3 regions of the Leuconostoc aquikimchii genome follow, and region 1 is predicted to be linked to each of the others. Evidence: a T-box and tRNA genes for the amino acid it is inferred to sense, from the RefSeq annotation. Region 1 holds a T-box; the other regions hold tRNA genes.

Evidence for each region. The T-box of region 1 lies ahead of thrS (threonine--tRNA ligase). A T-box ahead of a tRNA ligase gene usually reads a tRNA of that ligase, here a tRNA-Thr.
Region 2: it encodes a tRNA-Thr, which carries the amino acid that the T-box ahead of thrS (threonine--tRNA ligase) is inferred to sense. The anticodon was not compared.
Region 3: it encodes a tRNA-Thr, which carries the amino acid that the T-box ahead of thrS (threonine--tRNA ligase) is inferred to sense. The anticodon was not compared.

Annotation. Positions count from the first base shown of each region.
Region 1 is NZ_JBFPER010000001.1:757,385-768,559, forward strand. Features, by position in the region: gene AB3K24_RS03850 (3-phosphoglycerate dehydrogenase family protein) at 1-772, shown strand, start outside; gene AB3K24_RS03855 (phosphatidylglycerophosphatase A family protein) at 788-1,273, shown strand; gene AB3K24_RS03860 (YebC/PmpR family DNA-binding transcriptional regulator) at 1,401-2,123, shown strand; gene AB3K24_RS03865 (flavodoxin domain-containing protein) at 2,190-2,648, opposite strand; gene larD (D/L-lactic acid transporter LarD) at 2,909-3,628, shown strand; gene AB3K24_RS03875 (hypothetical protein) at 3,715-3,837, shown strand; T-box leader at 3,875-4,084, shown strand; gene thrS (threonine--tRNA ligase) at 4,183-6,147, shown strand; gene AB3K24_RS03885 (amino acid permease) at 6,240-7,613, shown strand; partial or broken gene AB3K24_RS03890 (DUF1361 domain-containing protein) at 7,697-8,332, shown strand; ribosomal protein L20 leader region at 8,366-8,490, shown strand; gene infC (translation initiation factor IF-3) at 8,503-9,042, shown strand; gene rpmI (50S ribosomal protein L35) at 9,108-9,305, shown strand; gene rplT (50S ribosomal protein L20) at 9,389-9,808, shown strand; gene AB3K24_RS03910 (hypothetical protein) at 9,915-10,514, opposite strand; gene AB3K24_RS03915 (ribonuclease J) at 10,774-11,175, shown strand, end outside.
Region 2 is NZ_JBFPER010000001.1:316,015-327,189, forward strand. Features, by position in the region: gene AB3K24_RS01600 (MDR family MFS transporter) at 1-1,376, opposite strand, end outside; gene AB3K24_RS01605 (hypothetical protein) at 1,484-1,627, opposite strand; gene mutY (A/G-specific adenine glycosylase) at 1,755-2,777, shown strand; gene AB3K24_RS01615 (AI-2E family transporter) at 2,777-3,895, shown strand; tRNA gene AB3K24_RS01620 (tRNA-Leu) at 4,129-4,210, shown strand; tRNA gene AB3K24_RS01625 (tRNA-Thr) at 4,274-4,346, shown strand; gene AB3K24_RS01630 (PadR family transcriptional regulator) at 4,469-4,825, shown strand; gene AB3K24_RS01635 (DUF1129 domain-containing protein) at 4,803-5,651, shown strand; gene rlmD (23S rRNA (uracil(1939)-C(5))-methyltransferase RlmD) at 5,705-7,201, opposite strand; gene AB3K24_RS01645 (hypothetical protein) at 7,479-7,712, shown strand; gene AB3K24_RS01650 (AAA family ATPase) at 7,787-9,904, shown strand; gene treR (trehalose operon repressor) at 10,156-10,857, shown strand; gene AB3K24_RS01660 (glucose PTS transporter subunit IIA) at 10,898-11,175, shown strand, end outside.
Region 3 is NZ_JBFPER010000001.1:1,634,178-1,645,352, reverse strand. Features, by position in the region: gene mfd (transcription-repair coupling factor) at 1-2,417, shown strand, start outside; gene AB3K24_RS08030 (RNA-binding S4 domain-containing protein) at 2,458-2,742, shown strand; gene AB3K24_RS08025 (FtsB family cell division protein) at 2,817-3,212, shown strand; gene tilS (tRNA lysidine(34) synthetase TilS) at 3,242-4,552, shown strand; gene hpt (hypoxanthine phosphoribosyltransferase) at 4,549-5,088, shown strand; gene ftsH (ATP-dependent zinc metalloprotease FtsH) at 5,112-7,196, shown strand; gene hslO (Hsp33 family molecular chaperone HslO) at 7,267-8,163, shown strand; gene lysS (lysine--tRNA ligase) at 8,305-9,786, shown strand; tRNA gene AB3K24_RS07995 (tRNA-Asn) at 9,869-9,941, shown strand; tRNA gene AB3K24_RS07990 (tRNA-Asn) at 10,048-10,120, shown strand; tRNA gene AB3K24_RS07985 (tRNA-Thr) at 10,136-10,208, shown strand; gene AB3K24_RS07980 (C39 family peptidase) at 10,364-11,175, shown strand, end outside.

The DNA.
Region 1 (11,175 bases):
GTTAGGGGTTATTGGTCTAGGAAACGTCGGGTCAAAGGTAGCTAATACTGCTTTAGCTCTAGATATGGATGTGATTGGTTATGATCCTGGGCTAAATGCTAACACTGCTTGGCGAATTGATCGACATATCGTACACGCTAAAAATGTGCAAGAGGTTCTACAAAAAGCTGATTATATCACAGTGCATATTCCGTTAACCGAAAAAAATAAGTTTTTTATTGATGCTGATAGTCTCGCACTTATGAAACCAACGGCTGCTTTATTAAATTTGTCGCGCAGTGGGATTGTTAATGACTTGGCAGCTAAAACGGCGTTAGATAATGATGACCTACGCGTCTATATTACAGATTTTGCTGATGAAGCCTTATTTGATCATCCAAAAGTCATCATCACACCACATATCGGTGGCTCAACAGTTGAAGCAGAAGATACAAGTGCCTTAATGGCAGCACGTCAGTTAGATACGTATCTGACAACTGGAAATATTATCAATTCGGTTAATTATCCTGATATTGATGAACCGTTTACAACAAAATATCGTGTTGGTATTATTCATGAGAATGTCCCTAATATAATTAGCCAAATTTCAAAATTTTTTGGCGATAACAACATTAATATTGAACAATTAAGTAATCGTGCGGTAGGTGCTTATGCATACACGTTAGTCGCGATAAATGGCTTTAGTGATGCGCAGCAAGAATATGTTAAAACGGCATTAGACGAGATTCCGCATGTTATTTTAACTCGTCGCTACGTTAATAAAAACTATTAAGAGGATAATCATATAATGAAGGAATTACAAGAAGCAGGGATTGCGAAATTATCTCAGCGCGGTGTCAACATCGATGATATTGTTGAAGGGGCACGTACTTTTTTAATAGAAAAATATCATGATGCTATTGATGAAACATTGTTAAATACAGCGATTTTACGTGTGTTACATAAAGATGAAGTGGCAGACATTATACTAACAGCGCTGTATTTAGACGAACAGGCAGAAAATATGCCTGATACGCAACCGCTTAAAGCACGTTTACAGCGCGACGCTAACGGTCACAATGTTGATGAAATATTAGCAATTGCAATTACACAACAGTTCTCAGCAGCAGCAACAGTGCACTATGGCTTACTAGATGATCTCAAGCCGGGTTTGATTGGTATTATTAATGACAAAACAGATACCATTAATGTTTATTTGGATGATATATTAGCTGCTTTGATTGCCAGTTCAGCGATGCTGTACTTAGAATTATCAGGTGGTAACACGTATTAAAGCATAGCAATAGCTATCGCATCATTAACTTAAAAAAGACGTAACCATGACTGTTTTAAAAACTGGCAAGGTAAGCGTTTTTTTGATAGAATTAAAGGCATAATAATAATTTCAAGGAGATGTTAGGATGTCAGGACATAGTAAATGGCATAACATACAAGGACGTAAAAACGCCCAAGATGCTAAGCGTGGTAAAATTTTTCAAAAGCTAGCACATGATCTGTACGTTGCAGCAAAAGCTGGCGGTGCAGATACAGATATGAATGCATCATTGCGTTTAGTTGTCGAAAAAGCCAAGTCGGCCAACATGCCGAAAGAAAATATTCAACGTGCGTTGGATAAGGCTTCTGGTGCAGGTGGTCAAAAGTTCGAAGAAGTAACTTATGAAGGTTACGGTACGGCTGGGGTTGCAGTGTTGGTTGAAACATCAACTGATAACATTAATCGTACGGTTTCGAGCATTCGTAATTCTTTTAAGCATTATGGTGGTGCACTGGGGACATCGGGGTCGGTGGCATTCCAATTTGATCGTCAGGGTTATTTGGCAATTGATCGAGAAGCATTTCCAACGTTAGATGAAGATACAGTTTTGGAAGCAGCATTAGACGCTGGTGCAGAAGACGTGCAGACGCTAGAGGCAGTTTTTGAAATTTATACGGCACCAAATGATTTTCAAACTATTGAAGGTGTTTTGGGGGAGTCGGGTTATATTTTTGATGAAGCTGAAGTAACAATGATTGCTCAAAATCCGATGACTATTTCCGATGAAGATCGTGAGAAACTAGAACAGTTAGTAGATGAACTAGAAGAAAACGAAGATGTTTTGGCTGTTTATACAACAGCAGATTAATGGCATATTTAAAAAACATACCCAGTAAAACGGACCATTTAGAGGCTGTTTACTGGGTATGTTTTTTTATTTGATTTGAATTTTTTTCGATTTTTGAATCAATGCTGTCACAAATGCGTTTAATTTGGTAACGTCTGCATCATCAGGTCTTAAATTTATTTTAACGCCAGTTGCGCCTTTTATGCCCTTTGTTTTAGCAAATTGTGCTTCAAATTTTGGTACCGCCAACCCGAAATCACTCATATAATAGGTATCACCTGACCCGGCAACGCCGTAAACGACGCCACTTAAATCAGCTTGGGCTAAGTCATCAAAAAAATCAAGTCCTTCGTCCGGCAAAGAACCATTATCGTACGTATAAGGTACAACAACGGCAATGTCTGTGTGTTCTAGTTCATCAACTTCAGTTTGTGATATTTCCGTTTTTTTAACAGTGATATCAGCAGTGTTAAAGGCTGAAACAATAATATCAGCAACATCTTCATTATTACCAGTGATTGTTGCATAGACGACATGTGCATTCATAATTAATGTGAGTTGTGCTAGTATACGTTTTGGTATATTAGACACATTTCCTCCGATTCAGTTTTATAGTTACAATTATAAAGACTTTACAGAGAATTGCACCTATTATTTTCGTGAAATAATGCACGAATGTGACGGTTTGTTGACAAAATGCAAAAACATCTTTACACCACAGGTTTATGGCCTTACTATAAAGAATAGAAATAAAAAGTAAAAACCGCGACTTCTTGATAGATTTGCGACCGCTTAGGAGATTACAAATGGTACACCAGTTGTTGGCCGAATTTATGGGCACTGCTCTAATGATTATTTTTGGTGTTGGCGTTCACGCCGATGAAGTTTTGAACCGAACGAAGTACCACGGTTCAGGGCATATTTTTGCTATTACGACCTGGGGGTTTGGTATTTCAATTGTTTTATTTATATTTGGGGATGTTTTTATCAATCCGGCTATGGCTATGGCACAACTTGTGCTTGGAAAAATTAGTTTAATATATTTTCTCATAGTTAGTATTGTCGAAGTACTTGGCGGTATTGCTGGTGCCTTGATTGTTTATGTGATGTACGCTGATCAATTTAAGTTATCAGAAAAAGATATCGATCCTGTTATCGTGCGTAATATTTTTTCAACAGCACCGGCAATTCGTAATTTACCGCGTAACTTTTTTGTTGAAGCCTTTGCGACGTTTGTATTTTTAACGAGTATTATGGCAATCTCAGCGCGCGCTGAAAATGTGCCTGGCATGGTACCATTATCAGTTGGATTTTTGGTATGGGCAGTTGGTATGGGCATGGGTGGCACGACGGGGTTTGCTATGAATTTGGCTCGAGACATGGGCCCTCGGTTAGCCTATACAATTTTGCCTTGGAAAAATCGTGCCACCTCTGATTTTCAATATGGCTTGCTTATCCCCGGTATTGCACCTTTTGTAGGCGCAATAGGTGCAGCATTGTTTTCAAAATACTATTTGGGTCTCTAATGATATTTTTTATTTTGTAAAACTGACTTGTAATTTCTAATTGCTAGTCTATAATAAAATTATGACATTTACAAAAGGAAAAAATTATGGGACTGACACAAGAACAATATGATGCATTAAAATTGGCATTTGACAGTGGTATTTTAGATCATGATGCTCTTGCCAAGGAAGCACTAAAGACAGTATTATTAATGGCTATGCCAAAGTAACTGTTGCGTAAAAACATAAACAGTGTTAAAATTATTTTCAGTAACGTTGATAAGGACAACTTAAGTGTAACAAATGATAAAGAGAGCCCATGTTTGGTGAAAATGGGTGATTTGTGCATGAGAGACTACCTTTGAGTGAGGGCTTAGTAAGTAATGAAAAACCTCCGGGTGACACCGTTAATTGTCATTTAAGTAACATGCGTTAGCATGTTAAACTTGGGTGGTACCACGGTGAAACGTCCCTTTAAGTCGCATAGACTTAAAGGGACGTTTTTGTTTTTATCAACGCAACGTTTGTTAACTCAAACCTATAAAAATGGCACAAAATTTGAAAGGAATAGCAATATGTCAGAACTTAAACTTACATTTCCAGATGGGGCAGTAAAAGCCTTTCCCGAAGGAACAAAACCAATCGAGGTCGCTGAAAGCATCTCAAAATCTTTAGCTAAAAAGTCAGTATCTGCTAAATTAAATGATCAATATGTTGGCATAAACGATATTATCCCAGAATCTGGTGATTTTCAGTTAATTACGACAAGTGATTCTGAAGCGTTATCATTATTGCGCCACTCAGCTTCGCATCTTTTGGCACAGGCCTTGAAGCGGATACCGAAATTTGCAAATATGCATTTCGGCGTAGGGCCATTCATTGATAATGGTTTTTATTATGATACAGACAATGGCGCAGGGAACCAAGTTTCAGTAGAAGATTTTTCTGAAATTGAAACTATGATGCATAAGATTGTCAAAGAAGATTTGCCAATCGTTTCACGCCAAATTACACGTGAAGAAGCGTTAGATATGTTTGCAGATGATCCGTATAAGATAGAATTAATCACGGATTTACCTGTTGATGAAAAGATAACAATAGCAATTCAAGGCGACCATATTGAGTTAGATAAAGGTGGTTTAGTGCCATCAACTGGTTGGATTAAACATTTCAAGTTGACATCCGTTGCTGGTGCTTATTGGCGTGGTAAATCATCAAATCCAATGATGCAACGTATTTATGGTATTGCTGAATGGAAGCAAGCTGAGGTTGATGCAGAAATTAAGCGGCGTGATGAAGCGAAAGAACGTGATCATCGTACAATTGGTCGTGATTTAGATTTGTTCTTCACGAGCCAAGAAGTTGGTTCAGGTTTGCCAGTATGGTTGCCAAATGGGGCAACCATCCGTCGTCAAGTTGAACGTTATATTATAGACAAAGAATTAGAAAATGGCTATCAACATGTCTACACGCCTGTATTATCTAATTTGAATTTATATAAAACATCAGGTCATTGGGATCACTATCGTGAAGATATGTTCCCACCAATGGATATGGGAGATGGCGAATTCTTAGAGTTACGTCCTATGAACTGTCCGTCACATATCATGGTCTTTAAGCACAAGCCACGGTCGTATCGTGAATTACCAATTCGTATTGCTGAACTTGGCATGATGCATCGTTATGAAAAGTCGGGCGCCTTAACTGGCTTGTCACGTGTCCGTGAAATGACGTTGAATGATGGCCATACATTCGTTGAACCAGAGAAGTTGGAAGAAGAATTTAAGTCAATTCTAACAATGATGATGTCCGTTTATCGTGATTTTGATATTACTGATTATCGTTTCCGATTATCATATCGTGATCCTAAAAATACCGAAAAGTATTTTGATGATGATGAAATGTGGGAAAAGTCACAAGCGCAGCTCAAACGTGCAATGGATGATCTTGAATTGGACTATTACGAAGCTGAGGGTGAAGCTGCTTTCTATGGTCCAAAACTGGATGTGCAGACGAAAACAGCTTTGGGTAATGAAGAAACGATGTCAACAATTCAGCTAGACTTTTTGCTACCTGAACGTTTTGATTTGACATATATTGGTGCAGATGGGCAAGATAATCATCGGCCAGTCATGTTACATCGAGGCATTGTCGGGACAATGGAACGTTTCACGGCGTACTTGATTGAAATGTACAAGGGTGCTTTTCCAACCTGGTTGGCACCATTACAAGTGCAAATCATTCCAGTTAACCTTGGTGCACATGGTGAGTATGCTGCTAGTATTCAGAAGAAATTGCAAGCTGCTGGGTTGCGTGCTAACGTAGAAACAAAAGAAGCGAAGATGGGTTACTTGATTCGTGAAGCACAAAAGAATAAGGTGCCATATACGTTAGTATTAGGTGATTCAGAAGTTGATGGTCAGACTGTCACGGTACGTCAATATGGTGAAGAAAAGACAGAAACGATGTCATTTAATGATTTTCAATTGGCTATTTTAGCAGATGTTGCACGGTATTCTCGCACAGCAGAAGTAAACTAATTAACTTAATGAAACATCTAATTAATCATTTGTTAGATGTTTTGTACATACGGACTGATGTACGTGTTTGAAACAGGGGGATAAATATTTTTATGGCAGAAACAACGGAAGACGGTAATAAACCGCCAAAACATGGTTTACAGAATCGTCATGTGCAATTAATTGCTATTGGCGGCACGATTGGGACAGGACTCTTCATGGGTGCTGGTAATTCAATTCATTATGCTGGACCGGTTATTTTATTGGTATACCTGATTGTTGGTTTGTTCATGTTTGTCATGATGCGCGCAATTGGTGAATTGTTATACGCTGATCCAAAGCAACATACGTTTATCACGTTTATTACGAGGTATATCGGCAATCGCGCAGGCTTTTTTGCTCGATGGTCGTATTGGCTGACCGTCGTGTTTATGGGTATGGCAGAATTAACAGCAGTGGCAAAATATGTGCAATATTGGTTGCCAGGGTTACCTGGCTGGCTGATTCAAATCACTATGTTGATTATACTGACATGTGTTAATTTAGTTGCTGTGGCATTATATGGTGAAACAGAATTTTGGTTTTCAATGATTAAAATCATTGCTATCTTAGCTTTGATTGTTACAGGTATCATGATGGCATTAACGGGCTTTAAAACACCTGTGGGTGATGTAGCATTTAGCAATGTTTTTAATCATTTTGCCTTTTTCCCAAATGGGTTTGGTAATTTTATTAATGCTTTTCAAATGGTTATGTTTGCCTTTGTCGGTATGGAATTTATAGGGATGACAGCGGCAGAAACAGATAATCCGCGTGATGTGTTGCCGAAAGCCATTAATCAAATACCTTGGCGTATATTATTTTTCTACTTAGGCGCATTGTTTATTATTATGACAATTTATCCTTGGCAAAAAATTCCTGCTGATCAAAGTCCCTTTGTTATGGTTTTTCAATTAGTGGGGATTAAATGGGCGGCAGCAGTGGTTAACTTTGTTGTTTTAACAAGTGCTGCTTCGGCATTGAATTCAGTATTATTTAGTGCAAGTCGTAATTTTTATGCGTTAGCATTTCAATCAAAAGCGCGTTTTTTACAACCATTTAGGAAAATGTCTAAAACGCAATTACCAATTAATGCAGTCTTATTTACATCTTTGATGATAGCCTTTTCGGCAGTCATTTCTGTTATACCGGCTATTACGAATGCATTCAGCTTTGTGACAAGTGCCTCAACGGACTTATTTTTGATGATTTATGTCTTAACGTTAATAGCCTATATGAATTACCGTAAATCCAATGATTATATGCAAGATGGCTTTTTGGTTATTGCACCTAAAACACTAGTACCACTTGCGATAATATTCTTTAGCTTTGTATTTATTACGTTATTTTTCAATCCAGAGTCGCGTATACCGGCTATTGGTTCCACGATTTGGTTAGTCGTGTTTGGCGTGATTTCATGGCGACAACCAAAAACAGCAATACGGTAACACCAGTGACTGTTCAATTTAAAAGATTGAACAGTTTTTATTTGATATGATACACTATAAATATTGCCAAAGGGGAATAATATATGCGTGATAAAGTTTTAAATATAACAATTGTCCATGTCATGGTTTTTTTATTTTTTGTGTTTGTTTATGTAACACCCACACATTTTACATTTTTAAACTGGAATGTTTTTCTATCGTTACTGCCTTTTGATTTTGCAGTGATTGTGGCAACGACACATTTTAAAATGATTAAGTCTGTTTTTCTTGTATTATGGTTGTTATTTTTCCCAAATACGATGTATATGATGACAGACTTTATCCATCTATATGCTATTGGTACAAACTTGAATCAAGCGACACAATACTTTAATTATGCGGTATTAGCAACGGGTATTTTTATCGGTGTTGGCCTTGGAATTTTGAGTTTAGAAATCGTTACGCATGCAATTTTTAAACAACATGTGCATGTGGTTTACTTTAGTGTGACAGCAGTTGTATCAGTGGTATCTGCATTTGGTATTTATCTTGGCCGATATATGCGACTGAATTCATGGGATGTTTTTACGCAGTTTAGTACTGTAGTTGACAACGTTTTATCTTCGGTAGGTTATCATATGATAACCTTTGTGATATTGTTTTCAGGGGCATAATTTGCAATACTGGTTATTTATCATTATGGTTTGCGATTGATTAAAATAAGTGATACACAAGCTTGACAGTTATAAAATAATGCGGTAATATTATATATGTTGAACAAGTAGAAGCACCCGCTTCTCGCCAAGTGATAAAATTGCTTGGCAGATACAGTTATCCGAATGGATTGCAAGTGTTGAAGTGGGTGAAGATTAAGTTCTTTATCCACTTTTCTTCTTGATTCACAAAATAAATTTGGAGGTGCCTGACAATAGCACGTCAACCAAGACAAGTTGATTTAATCAACGATAATATTCGCGCATCTCGCGTACTGCTTATTCATGAGGGTAAGCAAACAGAAATGTCTACGCGAGACGCACAACAAATTGCTAACGATTCAAACCAAGATTTGGTACTGGTACAAGCTAACGCTGAACCACCAGTGGCCAAAATCATGGATTGGGGAAAAGCCAAGTTCGAAGCACAAAAGAAACAAAAAGAACAACGCAAAAACCAAAAAATCGTTCAAGTTAAAGAAGTTCGTATGTCACCGGTGATTGATTCGGGTGATTTCGAAACACGTAAAAAAGCTGCTATCAAGTTCCTTGGACAAGGGAACAAGGTAAAGTTGAATTTGCGTTTTCGTGGTCGCATGATTACACACCAAGACATTGGACGTCAAGTATTAGACCGTATGGCCACAGAGCTTAACGACATTGCCAAGGTTGAGCAACGTGCCAAGATGGACGGTCGCCAGATGTTTTTGGTCTTAGCACCTAGAGATGCCAAGTAATTAAAGGTTTAGTTGCTTAATTGCAAGTTTAAACAAAAAAATCACACAGTAGGAGAATGAGTCACATGCCAAAGATGAAGACACACCGCGCATCAGCAAAGCGCTTTAAGAAGACAGCCAACGGTGGTTTGAAGTCAGCTTCAGCCTATACTTCACACCGTTTCCACGGTAAGACAAAGAAGCAACGTCGTCAATTGCGTGGTACACGCATGATGGATTCAACAACTGTTAAAACATACGCAAAGATGCTGTCAAACATCTAATTCGCGTTGCGATAGTTCATCTATCTATATTTTGGATGTCAAATCCAGTAATTTATTTTTTAGAATTCTAGGAGGAATTACCCATGCGAGTTAAGGGTGGTACAGTTTCACGCGCACGTCGTAAGAAGATGGTTAAGTTAGCCAAGGGTTACCGTGGCCAACGTCGTATTAATTTCAAAGTTGCTAAGCAACAAGTATGGAAATCATATTTGTATGCATACCGTGATCGCAAAAACACAAAGCGTAACTTCCGTAAGTTATGGATTGCTCGTATTAACGCAGCAGCCCGTATGAATGGTTTGTCATACTCTAAGTTGATGCATGGTTTGACACTTGCGGGTGTTGAATTGAACCGTAAAATGTTAGCTGATATTGCTGTGACTGATTTTGATACATTTTCAAAATTAGCAGATCAAGCAAAAACTGCGTTAGCAGCTGATAACGTTTTGGTACAAGAACGTGTAGCCGCAACGTTGGAAACAACTGTTAAGGTTGATCGTTAATATTATCAATACTAAAAGTTCCGAAAATCTTAAACAGATTTTCGGAACTTTTAGTATTGATATAATAAGAAAACCGGTAATTGACGTTCAATCACCGGTTTTCTTATTATTGTAGGCCAGATTGCGATTTACTGCTTGCAACAAGACTGAGATTGTCTTTATTTCCTGTTGGTGTGAAGATAATTGACACTTTGGCACCGCTTGTGCTTTGCCAAGTGGCGTAAGCTTGATCACTTGCTGTGAGATAAGTTGGGGGGCCATAAGCCGCACGTACTTGATCATACGTGGCAGAACCAATCGCAACTGAGTCATAGGTTGCTACAGACCAATTGCCAAATGAGGCAGGGGTTGATTTGGTAGTGCTTGAAGAAGCTTGTCCTATGTTTGCGTCTTCTGAATTAGCAACGCTACTTTCAGCAGTCGTGTTGTCGCTAATGGGTGTTTGCGTTGCATCATTGGTGACAACACTAATAGCTGAAGACGCCGCAGAACTAGCTGTTACAGGTACTTGAGCAACAGAAGTTGATTCACTTGCCGGTAATTCAGATGGACTAGTTTCAGCAACGGTTGATGTTGACTTTTTGTGACTCTTAGTTTTTTTAATTGTGGTTGATTCAGAAACATTATTTTTAGCAGTTTTTTGATCACTGCGACCAAAAAAACTAAAAATAATAATCAGCACAATAACAAAAGCCAAAAGTACCATAAGCATGTTGCGTAATTTGTGCGATTTTTTAAACGGTTTACGTTGCATGATAAATTAAATGTAGATAAACGGTATCCACATATTCCTTTCCTAACAATATGATACCAGAAAAACTAAAAAGTATGTTAAAATAGATATAATTACGTATCGAGACAAAAAATAGGATAACCTCAGCGTTTTAGAAACCAGCAGTGTCCACTTGTTATATTTACGAAAAATAATGACTTATAAAGTAAGTCTATTTATAGAGGAAAGAATTATGACAGATTTAAGTATTATTCCATTTGGCGGTGTACGCGAAAATGGTAAAAACATGTATGCAATCACAGTAGATGATGAAATTTTTATTTTTGATGCTGGCTTAAAGTATCCAGAAACCGATCAACTTGGGGTTGATGTGGTCGTACCTGATTTCGAATATTTTATTAAAAATAATGATAAGATTGCCGGTGTATTTTTGACACACGGCCATGCAGATGCAATTGGGGCACTACCATACTTCTTACAACAAGTACAAGCACCTATATTTGGTTCTGAGATGACAATTGAATTGGCAAAACTGGCTATCAAAGAGCAAGATGCATTAAAAGATTATGACGATTATCATGTTGTTAATGATAAAACAGAAATTGATTTTGGACACGTAACAGTTTCGTTTTTT
Region 2 (11,175 bases), 440 kb from region 1:
TTAAATAAGAGGGATAACGCCGCACCAATCAGCATGATTGCGGCTGCGGTTAGAAAAGTAACTTTGATACCATGTAACTGGATGAGTACATCAAGCGTGCTGGCATGCGTCTTACCGTAACTCAGAGCTGATCGTGTCATGATAGTGACTAATGCTGCTGTACCAAATGAAGCGGCAATTTGACGAACTGTCGTGAACATCGCTGATCCATCAGGCATAAGTGACAAAGGTAGAGCGTTAAAGGCTTCGGTTTGAATGGGCATTAAGACTAAGACTAAACCAAGTTGGCGTATAAATTGACCAACAACGGCAAACCAGAGTGGTGTATTGAGTGATAGTGAGGCTAAAATAATTGTCCCGATAGCTGTGATTACGATACCGAATAGCGTGAGATATTTTACACCATATTGATCATATAAACGACCGCTCCATGGGGACAAAAACGCGGTGACTAACGCACCTGGGAATAGTACGAGTCCCGAAATAAAAGCTGAAGCGCCACGAATTGTTTGCATATAGAGTGGTAGCATCATTGCACCACCATACATAGCAATCATTAAAATAATATTAATTGACATGGCAATGACAAATTCACGATGCTTCAAAACGGCCATATTGAGTAGCGGTGTCTCGGTTGAAAATTGTCGCCAAACGAACAAGGCTGTCACAATTAAGCCAATAATAATAAATCCCCAGACTGTAAATTCAGACCATGGTGTTGCGCCAGCGTTTGAAAAACCGTAAAGCAATGAGCCAAGCCCAATACTGGATAGCACAACACCAAGAAAATCAAATTTAAGCTTTTTTTGTTCACCGATATTTTGTAATAGAAAATAAGCGAGTATGAAGTCAGCAATAATTAATGGCGCGACAATGAAAAACAGGAAACGCCAAGATAGGTTTGTGACGATAAGTCCGGATAATGATGGCCCAAGTGCTGGTGCGAAGTTTAAGGCTAAACCAATTAATCCCATCGCACCACCACGTTTGTCAGGCGCAAAAAGATTCATCACAACAACGTTCATTAGTGGACCGAAGACACCGGCACCCATGGCTTGAATCATGCGCCCAGTAATTAAAATGGTGAAATTTGGCGCAAAACCAGCTATGAGGGTACCAATTGCAAACAGGCCAACAGCTGTAAGATATAGTTTGCGTGTGGTGAGACGTTGGATTAGAAACGCCGTCAGTGGTACCATGACACCATTAACTAGCATATAACCGTTGGTTATCCATTGGCCTAATCCTGGGCCAATGTGAAAGTCGCGCATAATACTAGGTAAGGCAACATTCATGAGCGTTTGATTTAAAAACCCCAGAAATGTACCGATAACTAGAATGGTAAGAATCGATTTTTGTTTTTTTGATATATTCAAATGTCGTTCAACCTTTCTTTTAAATGATTATAACATAGGATTAATCGTAATATAATAAAAAGTGTAAACAAAAAACCAGTAAAAATACTGGTTTTAGTTAAGTCAAATTACTTTGTTACAGGTAATTCTTCTGACTTACCTTTTGCCCATTGTTGCAACTTGGCAATAGCCGTTTGACGTTGCTTCTTAGCTGAGTTGTGTCCGACCTTGCGAGCACGGGCGAATGAATTAAGCGGCTTCTTTAATGCCATGATGGGTACTCCTTTTTCAAATGTTTTTACATACAAGATCTTATTATACGTTATATAGGTTCAAAAATCAATGTTTTAAAAAAATAAGTGTTTCTAAAATTTTACAAATTTAAGGTACAATAGATATATGGAAATATGGTCTGAACAAACAATTAAAGATTTTCGTCGCACGTTACTTGATTGGTATGATCAAGAGGGACGTGCGACCTTACCTTGGCGTCTGAATCATGAACCTTATCGCGTGCTGGTCTCTGAAATTATGTTGCAGCAAACACAGGTTGATACAGTTTTGCCTTATTATGAGCGATTTATGTCTGATTTGCCAACGGTTCAGGACTTAGCCTATGCGCCAGAGGCGCAAGTGTTAAAGCTATGGGAAGGGTTAGGATATTATTCTCGCGCCCGTAATCTACAAAAAGCAGCGCGATTTATTGTGGATGAGTTACATGGTCATTGGCCTGAAAGCGCGGATGATTTACAGGAATTACCGGGCGTGGGACCCTACACGTCGGCGGCTATTGCATCAATTAGTTTTGGTGAGGTGGTGCCTGCGGTTGATGGTAATGCTTATCGTGTATTTAGTCGATTACTTAAAATTGATGCTGACATCGCTAACACGAAATCACGTAAAATTTTTTATGATGCTATTGCGCCAATTGTCGATATATCACGTCCTGGAGATTTTAATCAAGCGATTATGGATCTAGGATCAAGTTTTATGACAGCTAAAAATCCGGATAGTCAGAATTCACCAGTGCGAGAATTTAATGCTGCCTTTCGGGACGATGTGGAAGCAAAATATCCAGTTAAAACTAAAAAACAAAAGCCAATAAAACAGATGTATATGGCCACTATATCTGAAAGTAATGACAAATTATTATTTGAAAAAAGGCCAGACACTGGTTTATTAGCTGGTTTTTGGACGTTTCCGCTAATTGAAATTAATAGTATTGACGATATTGAAGGTCAGCAACTTAATATTAAACCAATTATTCATGTGTTTACGCATCGGCGTTGGGAGATATGGTTAGTGAAACAAGATGTTGATCTCATGCCAAATCAACAATACTTATCACCAGATGACTGGCAAAGATTATCTTTACCTACTGTACAACATAAATTACTTAAAGCGCTGGAGGCGTTCCAATAATGTTTCCCAATATGAAATTAAAAAAATTATTTTTTTGGACACTAGAATTACTGGCGTTAGCTGTTTTGATTTTGATCGTATCTGGATTTGATTTTTTGATGCGACCGATTAACGTTTTTGTTTCAACAGTATTTGTGCCGTTACTTGTTGCAGGATTCCTGTACTACGTGTTAAAACCAATCTTGAAATTAATAAAAAAAATAACAGTTTTCGGTAGACACATGCCACATCAATTAGCGGTTATTATCACGTTTGTTTTATTTTTAGCAATTATTGCGGCGGCGTTAGTTGGTTTGGTGCCAACATTGATCCGTGAAATAACGAATTTGATTACGGCTATGCCGAGTTTTGTGCAAGATGTGCAACGATTTACGTCGGAAACTGTCAATAGTCGATGGTTTGAAAATTTGAATTTGTCTGTTAATGCGGATCAAATTAGAGCAGAAGTTAGTAAATATGCTGCATCCTTTTTAACAATTACAGCTGGGACGCTAGGGACAGTTGTCGCCACAATAACGTCAGTAACAATTAACCTTGTGACCATTCCGGTTGTATTATTTTACATGTTAAGTGATGGCGAGCGTTTGGTGCCTGCCATCAAAAAGATCTTTCCAAATCGACATGCACAAAAAATTTCCGAATTGACTACAAAAATGGACAACACCATAGAAAAATATATTTCGGGTCAAGCCATTGAAATGTTGTTTGTTGGTATTACGATGGCTATTGGGTATATGATTATTGGACAACCCTATGCTTGGTTACTTGCGGTCGTGGCTGGTATTACAAATATTGTGCCATATATCGGTCCTTGGATTGGGGTGGTACCAGCTTTAATCGTGGCTAGTACCCAATCTTGGAAGCAGATGTTGTTTGTCTTTATTGTGATGACAATTGTTCAGCAGCTTGATGGGAACTTTATTTATCCTAATGTCATCGGCAAATCATTGGCGATTCATCCCCTGACAATTATGCTGTTATTAATGGTTGCTGGTAATTTGTGGGGAATTGTTGGTATGATTGTAATTGTGCCAGTATATGCAGTCTTAAGAGTGATTATTTCTTTTGTTTTGGAACTTGTTGCACTGACCAAAAACAAAGAGTTACGGCAAGAATAGTTTTTTAGAAAAATTGAATTTTGACATTTTTAATATTTAATAGTTCCTGTGTACTGTTCTGTGCGAGATTATCCACAGTGTCAAACAATCACCATGAGCGTGGCAGTGTTGATACGTAATGATAGGATGTTTGATTTGCTAACGCGCGGCTACCAATTAAAAAAGAATATGAAATTGGGTGTTGACGTACGAGCATTTTTCAAGTAAACTAATATAGTTGCGTAAACAACAATGCGGGTGTGGCGGAACTGGCAGACGCGCTGGATTTAGGTTCCAGTGCCGCAAGGCGTGCAGGTTCGATTCCTGTCACCCGTATAAGAGAATTAGTATTCTCTGGGGTATCTAGTATGACTTAGGCATACTTGAGTACTTGGAGTTGCCGACTTAGCTCAGTTGGTAGAGCATCTCACTAGTAATGAGGGGGTCAACGGTTCGAATCCGCTAGTCGGCATCAGGTAAAAAGTAGCGACAATATTGTCGCTACTTTTTTTATTGCACTAGTTGGCTTTACAAACTAGTGCAGTATGGTTTATAATACTAGTATGCTAAACATATTAGTAAGAAGGAATAAAAATGAAATCAAATACTTCTAGTCAAATGCTTAAAGGTATTTTACAAGGTGTGATGCTAATTATTTTAGAAAAAAAACCAGACTATGGGTATGGTATTAGTAAGCAAATCAATCAATATGGCTTGTCTGATATACCGAAAGGGACAATATATCCTTTATTAACAACAATGGAAAAGCGCGGATTAATTGAAGGGAAAATGAAACCTTCACTGGCAGGTCCCGACCGTAAATATTATTTTACAACAGTCGCAGGTATACAAGCTAAAAAAGATTTTATTAATGAATGGCATTTTTTAGAGGGAGCAGTTAATCAATTGATTGACGAGGGGGAAAATAATGAAAACAAAAGAAATGATTGAATCGAATAATTTGTTACGTGAAAATTTGAATGCAGAGAATAAAGTATTTTATGAAAATTTATTATTGTATATTAGAATCGAAGGTTTCGCACGTGACGAATACAAAATAGAAACGCAATTATTAAGTATACTACAGGACATTTTGGAAGCGCAAAATGATGATGTTTCAGCAGCAGATTATTTTGGCAAAGAACCTAAAGTCATTGCTGATGAAATATTGTCTGAAATGCCACGTCATATTTTGGAAATTATTAAAGTAGGTTTTTATCTTTTATTAACTTATATTGGTGTTTGTTTTTTACCATCTTTAATGATTGCAGAGAAGCCCATTGATATTGGTATGTTAGTTATTTCAGGTAGCTATCTATATGTTGTGATTTTGATTGGTTTTAAATATCTTGGCCGAACAATATATCAAGTCAATACCACACTGAAAAATAAATATTTGCAGTATTTTGTGGTTTGGCTAGCTGTTAGTGTTATTAGCGCACCCATATTTTTGATGAACATGTTTTTAAAAACGCCACTGCATTTGTGGATAGATGGTGGATTGGGTATTGTTATTATTTTGTTAACATTAATAGTAGGACTATATTTTTTCATTCGTCAAAAAGATAAAACATTTATTTGGCCATTTGTTATCTTTTTGGTTGGTGCGGGGGTTATGGGAATTGTGACACGACTACCTAAGTTAAATGATTTGTTACTTCATACGAAAGATGGCCGATATTTGATAGCTGGTATAACAATGGCTTTACTATTATTATTTTACTTATTAAATTTTATAGCGCTGAAAAAAATTAAAAAGCAAGATAAAAGTCATTAAAAAATAAGCAAGAACTGCGTTTTTAAACGCAGTTCTTGCTTATTTTTTAATGATTAATCACGTCGTGTTAACTTCACAACGCCTTCCCATCGTGCTGTCTGTGGGAACATATCAATGCTTTGAATATAATCGACTTTATAGGCTTTTGTTAGGTCAACTAAGTCACGAGCCAATGTTGACGCGTTACATGAGATGTAAACAAATTTTTCCGGCATTGTCCGCAAAATTTCGCGACGTAAAGCAGTGTCAAGTCCAGTACGTGGTGGATCAACAACCAGTGCATCAGCTAACCAACCTTCAGCTTGCCATTTTGGAAATAGCTCTTCTGCTGTACCGCTTTCATATTTAGCATTTTCAATGTGGTTAATTTTAGCATTGATGTTCGCATCGTCAACTGCTTCAGGAATAATTTCCATACCACGAACTTCGCCAACTTTATCAGCTAAACTTAAACCAATTGTACCAACACCAGCGTAGGCATCGACTAGTTTGTCAGCATGTGTCAAATCAAGCGCAGCTAGTGCTTCTTTATAGACTACGGCCATCTGTATAGGATTGAGTTGCATGAAGGCGCGAGGGGAAAGTTGGAAAGTTTTCCCCATAATTGTTTCTTCAATGTAATCTTTCCCCCACAATTTAATTGTTTCTTCACCCCAAACAAGACTCGTGCGACCAGGATTGAAGTTTTGGAAAATACCTGTTACTTCGGGTAGAGCTTGGTTAATAGCTGTAATCAAAGCAGTATCACCAGGGAATCCATCAGTATTTGTGACAAAGGTGAGCTGGACTTCACCGGTTGTATGTGACACACGAACGACGATGGTTTTAACTGTGCCATGATTTTTATCTTCATTATAAATTGAAACTGAAAGCTTATCAAGCAACTCACGAATCGTTCGCATAACTTTCATCGTCACAGGATCTTGTGTGTGGACAACAGGTAAGTCAACAAGATCGTGACTGCTGCGTTTGTACATACCGACACTGAGTTTTTTACCGATTTTACGAACAGGAAATTGTGCTTTGTTACGATACTCGTAGGGGTTTTCCATGCCAATCGTGTCACGTAAATCGTAATCAGACCAACCACGTGGTTGGAATTTTTCTAATGACTGCACAAGGACATCTTTTTTAAACGCTAACTGCGCGGGATAAGTCATGTGTTCTAGTTCAAAGCCACCGACTTCATCAGCAAACTCATCTAGTGGTTTAACGCGGTTTGGTGATTTTTCACGAATTTTTAATACGCGAGCTGCAATATATTTTGGTTCTACTTCAGTGACCCTAACGACAGCGACTTCATCTGGTAAAGCACCGGGAACGAAAACAATTTTACGTTTAAAGTAGCCAATACCTTCGCCGTTGATACCTAGTCGCTTGATTGTTAGTGGGAAGTTTTGATCGACATGTACGTCAACACCATCGAAATGAGGATCTTGTCTTTTTCCTGACTTGCGTGGGTCAAATTTCTTGCCGTAAAAAGGTTTTTTACCACTTGAATTGAGGTTTTTTTGTGCGTAAGAACGCTTTTTTGGTGAATTTTCTGTCATGATGTGTTGTCTTAGCTCATTAGTTTCATTACTAACATCAGCTAAGACATTTCCTTTCTGCATTGCAATGCCATGGTAACTTTGTTATCTATCAAGTATAACAGCTCAGCCCATATAAAACAGGTGATAATTTATATATATAACACACTTGTGTTATATCACGTGTGTGTTATAATTAAATTGTAAAGGAGATGTGGAAAAATGTTAGGAAACAACAACTTTATTAACCGCAATCACGATCGTGTACGCGGACAAACTTTAAACTGGAGTGATGATTATGAGATTTGATATTAAGGCGTATTTGGATGACAATTCGCTCACGATATACCGAGTGGCGAAAGATTCTGGATATGGTTATACAACGATCCATAAATCATTTAATAAAACGCAATCAGATGCAACCAGTTTGAACATGAGAGATCTTGATGCGCTTGCTAAAGCGCAACATCAAGCAATGTGGGAAGTGCTAAGAGACCTTGAAAAACTATATTTTAATTCAGACGAACGTTGATTTGGTAAGCTATGTTAAGCACAGCTGAAATTATCAATAATGTCATGCAATTGAATAAAAAAGGGGAATTTTAAATGGCTAATAACAATTTTTCAAATGATCCATTCGGATCAGACATGAACAATATTTTCAACAATATGATGGGTAATATGAATGGTTATAATTCTGAAAATCGACGCTACCTCATCAATGGACAAGAAGTAACACCTGAGCAATTCGCGCAATACCGTCAGAGTGGCCAATTACCTCAGGGACAGCAGGCCCAAGTTGATGGTAATAACAGGCGAGAGGTAGCACAGCAAGGACAACCCAAGCAGGAAGGTATGTTGGCTAAGTTGGGTCGTAATTTGACACAAGAGGCACGTGATGGCTTGCTTGATCCAGTGATTGGCCGTAACAAAGAAATTCAAGAGACAGCAGAAATTTTGGGTCGTCGTACGAAGAATAATCCTGTATTAGTTGGGGATGCTGGTGTTGGTAAAACCGCTGTCGTTGAAGGCCTGGCACAAGCAATTGTAACAGGAGATGTGCCTGCTGCGATTAAAGATAAGGAAATTTACTCGATTGATATTTCAAGTTTAGAGGCCGGTACACAATTCCGTGGTGCCTTTGAAGAAAACATTCAAAACTTGATGAAGGAAGTTAAATCAGCAGGAAACGTTATCCTATTCTTTGATGAAATTCATCAAATTTTGGGCGCTGGTTCTACTGGTGGTGAGGATGGCGGTAAAGGTTTGGCCGATATTATTAAGCCAGCCTTGAGCCGCGGCGAAATTTCATTGATTGGTGCGACGACGCAAGATGAATATCGTAACACTATTATGAAAAATGCTGCTTTGGCACGTCGATTTAATGAAGTTACTGTTAACGCACCATCTGCGCAAGATACACTATTGATTTTAAAGGGTATTGCTGCACTGTATGAAACGCATCATCATGTTTCTTTACCTGAGGATGTTTTGAAAGCCGCTGTTGATTATGCTGTGCAATACATTCCACAACGTTCGTTGCCCGATAAGGCGATAGATTTGTTGGATATGACGGCAGCTCATTTGAGCGCTAAAAATCCAGTAACAGATAAAGTGAGTTTAGAAAAGCAGTTACATGATACCAAAGAAAAGCAGGAAAAGGCTGTTGCAGAGGAAGATTTTGAAGCCGCATTAAAGTATAAGAATAAAATTGCTGAATTGGAACAGAAAATTGCTGGAGCGGATGAAGCGACTAAAGTTGTTGCTACTGCTAATGATGTAGCTGAGTCTGTTGAACGTTTAACAGGTATTCCCGTAGCACAAATGGGTGCTTCTGATATTGAACGTTTGAAGACAATCGGAAAGCGTTTAGCTGGCAAAGTTATCGGACAAGAGGACGCAGTTAACATGGTTGCACGTGCCATTCGTCGTAATCGTGCGGGATTTGATGAAGGCAATCGACCAATTGGTAGTTTCTTATTTGTTGGACCAACAGGTGTTGGTAAGACGGAGTTAGCCAAGCAACTAGCATTAGATATGTTTGGTAGTAAAGAAAATATTGTACGGCTAGATATGTCAGAGTATTCAGATTTGACAGCAGTGTCCAAACTAATTGGTACGACTGCGGGTTACGTTGGCTATGACGATAACAGCAATACGTTGACGGAAAAAGTACGTCGTAGCCCTTACTCAATTGTCTTACTTGATGAAATTGAAAAGGCGAATCCACAAGTCTTGACCTTACTATTGCAAGTCATGGATGATGGTCGTTTGACCGATGGACAAGGTAATGTTGTTAACTTCAAAAACACAGTAATCATTGCAACTTCCAATGCTGGTTTCTCGGATAATAGTGACGGTGAATTAATGACACGTTTGGCACCTTATTTCCGGCCAGAATTCTTAAACCGGTTTAATGGTGTGATTGAATTTTCAACTTTGAGTAAAGATGATCTCAAGCAAATTGTTGATCTAATGCTAGCTGATGTGAGTCAGACATTGGCTAAAAAAGAGTTAACTTTGCAGGTTTCTGAAGCTGTCAAAAATCATTTGATTGAAGATGGTTATGATGAAGCGATGGGTGCACGACCACTACGTCGTGTCATTGAACAACAAATTCGTGATCAAGTCACTGACTTTTATCTAGATAATCCTGGCGAGAAAGAACTGAGTGCAGACTTAATTGACGGTCAAGTTGTGATTTCAGCTATCGTTCAAAAGTAATAGTGTGTCAAAAAAACGGTTAGCAATATCATGTTAACCGTTTTTTTAGTGTCTGAATATTGCCATTTTTAAAAAGCAATTCAAATAGCGATTAGATTCAAAAAATCTTGTCTAGACCGGTAATCCTATGCTGCGTTGCTAGTGGCTTAACTTGTCTATACATTTGTTTTAAAATGTCGATTTAATTATTTGTAAGCGCTTACAAATAATGTTATATTTAACTTGTAAACAGCGATAGAGGAGAATTTGTGATGAATAAATATCAGATCATCCATGATGAATTGCTAAAACAAATTAATGACGGTAAATATCCAGAAGACACAAAGTTACCTAGTGATTTTGCCTTAATGAATCGCTACCATGTTGCTCGCGAGACGTCGCGAAAGGCTGTTGCAATGTTAGTCGATGAAGGATATGTCATGCGAATTAAAGGTCGTGGGACATTTGTTATTAATCAAAATCGTTATTCGTTTCCGATTTCGCATGTTGAAAGTTATCGTGAATTAGCGGCACGTCTAAATTTCAATGAGCGGACACAACTGGATGCTATTTCAGACAAAGATGTCCCACTAGTTTTTGATTATGGTGGACAAATGCCCCTACCGGCAACAGAAATTGTGCGTATTCGTTATTTGGATAATGAACCTGTCATCATTGACCGGGATTATGTATTAAAAGATGTTGTCCCAGAAATCAAAAGTTTGTCGACTTCATTATCATTATTTGAATTATTTGAGCAAAAGTTAGGTTTAGTGATTAGTTATGCAAAAAAGACAATCACGATTGAAACCGCCAATACATTAGACAGGCAGTTAATGTCATTGACGGAACCCATGTCAATTGTCGTGATTCGTTCAGAAACCTTTCTTAATGATGGCAGAATTGTCTCATTTACTGAATCCCGTCATCGTGGCGATCGGTTCAAAAGTGTTGAATTTTCTAGACGTCATTGAAAAGACGTTAAAGATAATAGTTACGCATAGGAGAAGAGAAATGACAAATACAAAAATTTTGGCGCCGCTTGCCGGCAGACTCATCCCATTAATAGAAGTTGAGGATCCAATTTTTAGCAAGAAGACGATGGGTGAGGGATTTGGACTAATACCAACAGGCCACGATATTGTTGCACCAGTAGCTGGTGAAGTTATTGCCCTACAAGGACACGCTTTTGGTTTGCATAATTCTGATGGCCTGGATGTATTGACACATATTGGTCTTGAAACAGTCAGTCTTGATGGCAAACCATTTTCATGGACGATTAAAAAAGGCGA
Region 3 (11,175 bases), 880 kb from region 1:
TTACAAATATAGAAGAAGTTACGACGCGACCGGCCAATCAATATTACGGTCAAATTGAAACACTTAGGACTGATTTACAATATGCACAAGACGCTGGTATGACAGTTATTTTATTGATTAGCGAGGCCAAGCAGCGACAAAATCTCAGTGAATCGTTAAGTGATTTTAAAATACCAATTATTGAAACGCGGCAAGTGCAACCGAATCAAGTGCAACTCATGTCAGGTGAATTAGCTATGGGATTTGAATGGCCAAAACTGCATTTAATCGTTTTAACAGCACACGAATTATTTACACAAACGCGGCAAGCTGCACCCAGACAGCGTAAAATTAATAATGCTGAGCGTTTAAAGTCATACAGTGAATTAAATGTTGGAGACTACGTCGTTCATATCAATCACGGTATTGGTCGTTATGAAGGCTTACAGACAATGACGGTTGATGGTGGTAAACAAGATTATTTATCCATTGCTTACCAAAAGAATGCTAAGATTTTTATTCCGGTAACTCAGTTAAATCTTATTCAGAAGTATATTGGTGCGTCTGATGCTGCAAAGGCACCTAAGCTAAATAAACTTGGGGGTGTTGAATGGGCAAAAACGAAACGCCAAGTAGCGGCAAAAATTGAAGATATCGCTGATGATTTATTAGATCTTTATGCTAAACGTGAGGCGCAGCAAGGTTATGCGTTTCCACCAGATGACACAGAACAATTGAAATTTGACATGGGATTTGGTTATCCAGAAACACCGGATCAGATTCGCTCCATTGAAGAAATTAAAGTTGATATGCAAAAAATACGACCGATGGATCGCCTGTTGGTCGGTGATGTTGGTTTTGGTAAGACGGAAGTCGCCTTGCGCGCGGTGTTTAAAGCAGTACATGCTGGTAAACAGGTGGCGTTTTTAGCACCAACGACAATTTTGGTGCAACAGCATTATGAAACGATACTGGCGCGTTTCAATGATTTTCCAGCTATCAAAATCGGTGTTTTGAGTCGTTTTCAAACACCGGCGCAAAATAAATTTGTAATTAAACAATTAAATGAACACAAAATTGATGTTGTCGTTGGTACGCATCGCCTGCTGAGCAAAGACGTTGACTTTTTGGATCTTGGTCTACTGATTATTGATGAAGAGCAGCGTTTTGGGGTCAAGCATAAAGAACGGCTGAAACAAATGCGTCATAGCGTTGATGTACTCACCTTGACGGCAACACCTATTCCGCGAACATTAAATATGGCGATGGTTGGTGCACGAGATTTATCAATTATTGAAACGCCACCAGCTAACCGGTATCCCATTCAAACCTATGTGTTGGAGGCTGATTGGTTGATTGTGAGACATGCAATTGAAAAAGAATTGGCCCGCAATGGTCAAGTATTTTATTTACATAATCGTGTGGCAGATATTGACCGGGTTGCCAGTCAAATAGAGTCGTTAGTACCATCTGCACGTGTTGGTGCCATTCATGGACAAATGTCTGAAACACAGTTAGAAAGTGTGTTGTACGATTTCTTGAATGGTAATTATGATGTCTTAGTGACGACAACGATTATCGAAACAGGAGTTGATATTCCAAATGCGAACACATTAATTGTTGAAAATGCAGATCATATGGGCTTGTCGCAACTTTATCAACTACGTGGTCGCGTTGGCCGTTCTGCGCGTTTAGCATACGCTTACTTTACTTATCCGTTTTCAAGAACACCAAGTGAAGAGGCTGAGAAACGTCTAGAGGCTATTCGTGATTTTACAGAATTGGGCTCGGGATTTCGCATTGCCATGCGTGATTTGAGTATTCGCGGTGCAGGGGATATACTTGGTAAACAGCAGCATGGATTTATTGATTCAGTTGGTTATGATATGTATACGAAAATGTTAAAAGATGCTGTAGCAACAAAACAAGGTCATACAGAGACTAAAAGTCAACAACCAGAAACAGACGCAGAAATGATTCTTGGGGTATTGGCTTATCTGCCTGATACCTATGTGCCAGATAATGCACAAAAAATTGAATTGTATACCCGTATTCGTCAAGCACGAGCAGATACAGAATTTGAAGAAATTGAATCAGATATGCTTGACCGCTTTGGTGACATGCCAGATGAAGTGGCTAGATTACTACTTGTTGGCCAAATTAAGCAACTGGCGGACCAAGCACAGGTAACAAATATTAGACGGCAGAGACAGCAGTTAGCAATCATGTTTAATGCTGATGCGACAATGAAATTAGCAGGTGAAGCTATTTTTGAAACATTGGTTGACATGCCCTTAAAAGCAGCTGTGAGAACAGAAACAGGTAATTTACAAGTCATCATAACAGTCAATGACGTGGCCGAAAGTAGTATTTGGTTAAACATTTTACGTGATTTCTTGTTAGTTGTGGTGGCACATCAACAAGTTGTTATAGGATAAACATAAGTAACTAAAATTAAGAATGTGAAGAGGAAAGAACATGCGATTAGATAAATATTTAAAAGTATCACGATTAATTAAACGACGAACAGTGGCCAAAGAGATTGCAGACCAAGGGCGTATTTCAATTAATGGTAAAGTGGCTAAGTCATCATCAGATGTTTCGACAAATGATGAGCTTGAAGTACGATTTGGTAATAAAACATTGACGGTAAAAGTTGCTAAAATCGTTGAAACAACTAAAAAAGAGGCATCTGCTGACATGTATGAAATTGTGAGTGAGACTTTTTCACAGGATTTTAGAGAAATTAGCGATGATAAATAGGTAAAAGATTAAACAAGTCTAAAGATTGTTGAAAAAATGCTAAGAACATGGGAAACTATAAATAGGTAAAATTCATGTCGACTTATAACAGAAGACAATCGCATAAGCAACGTGTTAATCCGGAAATACAAGGGATTATTCGTAATTCTGAGCCGGCCAATATGCAAGCTAAAAAGCATTATCAAAAGGCCCACGTTAATCGAGAAAAGAGAATTCTTTTTTTGGGTGCCGTTTTTGCAACAATATTTGCAGTACAATTACTGATTAGCCAAGTAAAATTGCATACCGCAAACGTCACGTTAACAGCTGCTCAGGATCGCTTAACAGCGGTCCAAAAGACAAATAGTGATTTGAAATCTAATCGCAAACGTTTAGATGATCCAACTTACTTACAACAGATTTTGCGAGATAGATATGGCTATACAAAACAAGGCGAAATCATTTATAATTTGCCGTCGAACAGTAATTAATATGGCACCTGATTGGTGCTTTTTCTATCATGATTGAAAAAATTCAAAAACAATTACAATTATATCGTTGGGAAGCCACAGTTATTGTGGCTGTTTCTGGTGGTGTCGATTCCGTTGTGTTATTACATACCTTACGACAACAGTTGCCAGACGCAAAACTCGTTGTTGCCCATGTCAATTATCATTTGCGTGACGAAAGTGATGCGGACGAAAATTTTGTTCGTCAATTAGCCAATCATTATCAGGCAACATTTGAACACACAGCGTGGTTAGATGTACCAGAGCACGCAGTGGAAAAACAGGCGCGTGAGTTTAGGTATCAATTTTTTGATCAACTTGCAAGGAAATATCAGACCAAGACAGTTGTTGTTGCGCATCATGCAGATGATCAGGCAGAAACTGTCTTACTAAAACTGATACGTGGGGGACAACTAACGCAACTAGCAGGGATGAGTAAACAAAATCAAGCCATTATTAGGCCTTTTCTGTTGATAACTAAGCAAGAATTGGTAGCTTATGCACAAAATCATAATTTGAATTGGCGCGAAGATAAAACAAATCATGATGCTATGTATACGCCGCGAAATTTTTTGAGACAAATAATTATTCCTAAGCTTAAAACAATCAACCCGCAAGTTGTTAGGCATGTGAATGCATTTGCGCAACAAATTAAAAAACAAGATGATTTAATTACTGCGCAAGTTGAAATTTATGTGCGGATAATTGAGAATGATTGGCAGCGTGTTCCTAATATCTGGCGAGAACCAACAATTAAGTACTATATTCAGAAAAAAGGCATTTATCGTTTTAAACAAGCACAAATTTTTCAAGTGATGCAGTTGCTCAATAATGATAAAAAACCAACTGGTGTCGTGCAATTATCTAAAAATGTTAACTTTATTAAGTCTTATCAACAAATCCACCTCGAAAACAGAACAAAAATAACAAATACGTTGCAAGTTTTGCCACCAATTATGTTAAAATTAAACCAATGGCAAAATTTTGCAAAAAGTACGTTTTTATGGACGGATTTTGAACCAAATAGTGGTGATCAAAGTTTCTCTTTTAACCTAGCAGAAGTGCCGACACAATTGTACTTGCGCCCAGTAAAAGCAAATGATAAACTGGCGCTCATATATGGGCATAAGAAATTGAGACGGTTAGCAATTGACGAGAAATTATCAGCATTAGAACGTCAAAATATGCAAGTTTTGGCAACTCAAAATGATGAGGTTATTGCGGTCAAAATTCGTCAACATTGGCGTGTGAATGCAGATTTTGCTAGCAAACAAGATGTGAAACAATATTGGTTCACATGTCGAATTGAGGAAATACAGTGAATAATGATATACAAGAAGTGCTGTTTAATCAAGCAAGTATACAAGATGCGGCACGACGTTTAGGTGCACAAATTACGCATGACTATGTTGGTGAGAAACCAGTTGTGTTGTCAGTACTGAAAGGTGCCTACCTGTGGACGGCTGATTTATTACGTGAGGTCGATTTGTATATTGATTTAGAGTTTATCAATGTTTCAAGTTACCACGGTGGTGTTAAGAGCACGGATGAAATTACTTTAGTGACTGATATTCGTTCTGATGTTAATGATCGTCAGGTCATTATCTTAGAAGATATCGTAGATACTGGACAATCCCTACTCTTTATGAAAGAGTTACTCGCTAAACGCGGGGCAACATCGATTAAAGTTGCCACATTACTTGATAAAAAAGCTGGACGTAAGGTAGATATTGAAGCTGATTATGTTGGTTTCAATGTGCGTAATGAGTTTGTTGTTGGCTATGGTTTAGATTACAAAGAGTTGTATCGAAACTTGCCATATGTTGGTATTTTGAAAAAAGAAGTTTATACTAATTAACTTCTAGAAATTGGGGAAACTTCATGAATAATAATCAAAAAGGTGGTTTCTTAAAAAGTTCTATCTTCTATGTTTTCATTTTTCTTGCTGTAGTTGGTATGATTTATGGTTTGTTTGGTAACGATAAGTCAACTTCTAAAACATTGACATCAAGTGAATTTTTGAAAGCGCTGAGTGATAAGGACCTTAAGTCAATCACAGTGCAGCCGGGAAATGGTATTTATAACATTTCTGGTGAGTATAAAAAAGCAAAAACTGTTAAGTCAGATAAGGGCTTTAATATTTTACAACAGTCACAAAAAGTTACAAATTTCACGTCAACTGTGCTACCAAATGACGCCTCATTAAAATCAGTGACAGAGACAGCCAAAACGACTAAAACAGATTTGGTAACAAAACAACAGGAATCGTCTGGATTTTGGTTGAACCTCTTAGTATCCATTGTTCCGATTGTACTAATTGTTGGTGTCTTTTACCTGATGATGAGTCAAGCAGGTGGTAAGGGTGGCCAAGGCGGTATGATGAGCTTTGGTAAATCTAAAGCTAAGCCGTCAGATCCAAAAGACAATAAAGTGCGTTTTTCTGATGTGGCTGGTGCCGAAGAAGAAAAGCAAGAATTAGTTGAAGTTGTTGAATTCTTAAAGTCACCTAAAAAGTTTGTTAGCCTAGGTGCACGTATTCCAAAGGGTGTTTTACTTGAAGGCCCTCCGGGAACTGGTAAAACATTATTGGCTAAAGCAGTTGCAGGTGAAGCAAACGTGCCATTCTTTTCAATGTCTGGATCAGATTTCGTTGAAATGTTTGTTGGTGTTGGTGCTTCGCGTGTGCGTGATTTGTTTGAAAATGCTAAGAAAGCAGCCCCAGCTATCATTTTCATTGATGAAATAGATGCTGTTGGTCGCCGCCGTGGTACTGGTATGGGCGGTGGAAATGATGAACGTGAACAAACACTGAACCAAATTTTGATTGAAATGGATGGTTTTGAAGGTTCAGAAGGTGTTATCATACTTGCCTCAACTAACCGTTCAGACGTCTTAGATCCAGCATTGCTCCGATCGGGTCGATTTGATCGTAAAATTTTGATTGGTGCGCCGGATGTTAAGGGGCGTGAAGCCATACTTAATGTGCACGCCAAAAACAAGCCATTAGCTGATAACGTTGATTTGAAAGCTGTTGCACAGCAAACCCCAGGATATGTAGGTGCTGATCTGGAAAACTTGTTAAATGAAGCAGCCTTACTTGCCGCTCGTCGTAACAAGAAAAAAGTTGATGCTTCAGATATTGATGAAGCTGAAGATCGTATTTTCCAAGGACCAGCTAAAACAAATCGTGGTATGTCTGAAATTGAACGACGCACAACAGCGTATCATGAAGCAGGCCATGCGCTGGTGGGACTTATTCGTTCTGAAGCGTCAATTGTTCGTAAAGTAACAATTGTACCGCGTGGTCGTATAGGTGGTTATGCTTTGATGACACCTAAGACGGATCGTTATAATCTACGATATTCAGAGGCCAAAGAGCAATTGGCAGGATTAATGGGTGGCCGTGCATCTGAATTGTTTATGTTTCATGAAGCAAGTTCAGGCGCCTCAAATGATTTCCAGCAGGCAACTGGCTTGACACGTCAAATGGTGACTGCCTTTGGTATGTCAGATAAATTAGGCATGGTACAGTTAGAAGGTAATGCGAGTGTTGGTTATGCTGAACAAGCTGGTAATCGTTCTTACTCTGAAGAAACAGCACGCTTGATTGATGAAGAAGTTCGTCGTTTGTCTAAAGAGGCTTTCGATGATGCTACAAAGATTATTTCAGAGCATAAAGATAAGCTCATTGCTATTGCTGAGGCTTTGCTTGAAGTCGAGACGTTAGACGAAAAGCAAATCAAAGATATCTATGAAACAGGTCAATTTACCCGTAAAGATATTCAAGATGATGATGAGTTGGCAACAGCAAAATCATTTGATGAAGCAAAAGCAGCTGTTGATGCTAAGGATTCCGAAGCAGAAGCACGTTTTGAACATCATGATGAGTCGGAAGATGATGATCATTCAGAAACAGATCAATCAGATGATAAGTCAAAAAATGACAAAACTGATGAAAATAAGTAAAATAAGAGTTGACGGTAGCGTCAACTTTTTTATTTTAAATAATCGATGATATCCAAAAAGAAAGAAAAAAATGGCAGATCAATTTATTAAAACAATAACTAAAAATAAATATTTCCGCGCCTATGCCTTAAATGGTACAAATCTTGTACGCGAAGCTGCCGCAATACATGAAACCTCTCGTTTAGCATCTATTATATTGGGACGTGGCTTGTTAGCGACTAGTTTGACCGCACAATCTGTTCTTAAGGGTGAAGAGCGCATGTCAATCCAAATTAATGGCCGTGGACCAATTGGCAACTTAGTTGTTGAAGCGGATTCTAAAGGCAGCGTGCGCGGCTATGTGACAAACGACAAGTTGGCACCTATTTTTGATGATAATGACCAATTAGATGTTGCGCAAGCAGTAGGAACCAATGGTTTCTTGCAAGTTACTAAATTTGCACCTTATTCAAACCCTTATATTGGGCAAAGTCAGCTGGTATCTGGTGAGATTGGAGACGATTTCACGTACTATTTAGCACAATCAGAACAAATTCCATCAGTTGTTGGTGTTTCTGTTTATATGAACGCTGATGATACAGTTGAAGCTGCTGGTGGTTTTCTAGTGCAGGCATTGCCTGGTGCAACCGATGAGGCAATTGATCAACTGGAATCAGACTTAAAAAATATGAAACCTTTGTCAGACATGCTGATCGCAGGGTACACGCCTTTGGAAATATTGGAAGCGATTTTTGGAGAAGGTGACGTTGAAATTTTGCAAGTTGCTGGTGTTGGTTTAGCAGCAGAGCCAACAAAAGATGCCTATCGAGACATGTTAACAACCTTACCAGCGACGGAAATTCAGGCTATGATTGACGAAGATAATGGCGCTGAAATCGTTGGAAAGTTTTCAGGTAAACGTTACTTTTTCACACCTGAAGAATTGCACGATGTTATTTTGGAAATTAATGCGAATAACGCTGACTGACCCTTTGAGGTTAAGCCCATTTTTTGGTATAGTAATTGTTAGTGAGAACTTTTAAAACCGGCGACTAGACACCGGAATAAACTGGAGGAAATGTACTTGCATACATGGTGAGTTTAACGATGTAGCGAGTACTTTAAAAACATGGTAGAAGAAAAAGCCCTTAATGATCAAATGATGGCACGACGTCAAAAATTAGCGACAATTGTTGATGATTTACATTTGGATCCATTTGGTAAACGATTTGAACGTACAGCAAAAGCGCAAGAATTGCATGACTTATATGATAATAGCAGTCTTGAGGAACTTGAAACAGCCCAACATGAAGTTATTATTGCTGGTCGTATGATTGCCAAGCGTGGTGCTGGAAAGGTTATTTTTGCTGATTTCAGAGATGTTTCTGGTAAAATTCAAATGTATGCTAAGCGTGATGATTTAGGTGAAAATTATCCAATTATTAAGCGTGCTGATTTGGGCGATTTCCTTGGCATAAAAGGCATCGTTATGAAAACGGAAGCAGGCGAATTGACAATTTTGGCCACAAAATTGACCCATTTAACAAAGGCTTTACGGCCAATGCCTGATAAGTTTCACGGTATTGCTGATGTTGAAACCCGTTACCGCAAACGTTATTTGGACTTAATTGCGAATGAAGACTCGTTCAAAAAATTCCAATTACGTTCAAAAATAATTTCAGCTATTCGTGGTTATATGGATTCACAAGACTTTATGGAAGTCGAGACGCCTATTTTACAAACTGAAGCGGGTGGCGCTGCGGCACGTCCGTTTATTACCCATCACAATGCGTTAAACATTGATATGTATATGCGCATTGCAACTGAATTATATTTGAAGCGTTTAGTTGTTGGTGGTTTTGAACGTGTTTATGAAATGGGGCGCATCTTCCGTAATGAGGGGATGGATCCTAAGCATAACCCAGAGTTTACAACAATGGAAACTTATGCCGCCTATATGGATTTTACTGATGTTATGGATGAGACAGAAGGAATTTTCAAGGCCGCTGCAGCAGTGGTTTCTGATGATCTCAAGGTGACTTATCAAGGCACAGAAATTAATCTTGGGGTAAAGTTTGCGCGCAAGCACATGGTTGATTTGATCAAAGAACAGACTGGCATTGATTTTTGGCAAGAAATGTCTATCGAAGCAGTGCAAAAGCTAGCTGATGAGAAGCATGTTAAGTACGAAAAGTATTGGGGTGTTGGTCATATTATCAATGCATTCTTTGAAGAATTTGTTGAAGATACTTTGATTCAACCAGTGTTCGTTTATGGCCATCCAGTTGATGTGTCACCTTTAGCAAAGAAAAATGCTGAGGATTCACGCTTTACCGATCGTTTTGAGTTGTTCATTATGGGTAGCGAGTATGGCAATGCCTTCACGGAATTAAACGATCCGATTGATCAGCGTGCGCGTTTTGAAGCACAAGTTGCTGAACGTGAAAATGGTAATGATGAAGCTGAAAATATTGATGAAGACTTCATTGAGGCTTTGGAATATGGTATGCCACCAACGGGTGGTTTAGGCATTGGTATTGATCGTTTGGTTATGCTATTGACTGATTCTGATACGATCCGTGACGTCTTGTTATTTCCAACGATGCGTTAATTAAATATAAGTAATTATCAAAAAAAGCTTGACATCAACGGTAGTTATTAGATATAATAACTTAGTTGTGTTAAGCAATTATTCCGACTTAGCTCAGTTGGTAGAGCACTTGACTGTTAATCAGGTTGTCGTCGGTTCGAGCCCGACAGTCGGAGTTTTATGAGAAGCAAATCTAATAAGGTTTGCTTTTTTTGTGCCTTGAAAAGTATTGACAAATAAGAATGAAACTGGCATAATTAAATAGTTGTGTTAAGCAATTATTCCGACTTAGCTCAGTTGGTAGAGCACCTGACTGTTAATCAGGTTGTCGCCGGTTCGAGCCCGGCAGTCGGAGTTGATTACATTATTTGCCGATGTAGCTCAGTTGGTAGAGCACGGGTATCGTAAACCTGGGGTCGGAGGTTCGATTCCTCTCGTCGGCATTAATAATATTATGTTATCGAAGTAAACCTTGAGTGGTTTACTTTTTTTGTTTTCAGGTTATTAATCCAATCACCTAGTTAAAATTATATTGCTATTTATTACTTTTTTGGTATAATAAAGTGAGTTAAATGACACATAATTTTAGGGAGAAAATATGAGGAATGAAACACAGCAATATGATTTTTTAAAGTTGGGGAAAGTTGTTTGTATAACAACTGTCACAGCGCTGGCAATGGCTAGTTTTTTAACAAATCCGCAAAAAGTGACTGCTGATACAATCAAAGGTCAGCAAGAGACACAAATGAGTAGTGCAAGTTCAGATAGTGCGAGTCAAGTTTCTGCTATTCAAAGTGAAAAATCTGAACCAGTTGCCGGCACTTCAACGACAAGTGAGCATGTACAATCGTCCAATTTAACAGAGGGAACAGTAGCTAATTCAAGTAGCTCATCTAGCGCAACAGAAAAATCAATAGCTATAGATAAGCAAATTGCTACTAATCAGGATACATCAAAAACCACAAGCCAATCGAACGAAAATAGTGACCAAACGACTTCTAAATCTGACCAGTTGGTAAACAAACCAGTTGCAACTGCTAGTTCAGAACAGCCAAAAACTGATAAAACGACAACATCTATGACAGCAAAACCTAAAAATGGATTTGTGACAGAAAATGGTAAAACAAAGTATTACCAAAATGATGTTCAAGTTACAGGTGAAAAAAAGATTGACAATAGTTGGTATAATTTTGATAACCAAGGTAATCAATCTAATGGTTTAACAAAATTAGCAAAGAAAACTGTTTATTATGATAATACTGGTAAAATGCACTACGGGTATCTGAACTCCGGTAATACATATATGTTTTTTGACTTGTTTGATGGGCACGCCTATACAGGGCTTAGAAAATATGATCAGGGCTTAGAGTATTATGGACAAGATTTTAAACAAGTTCGTAACAACTATAC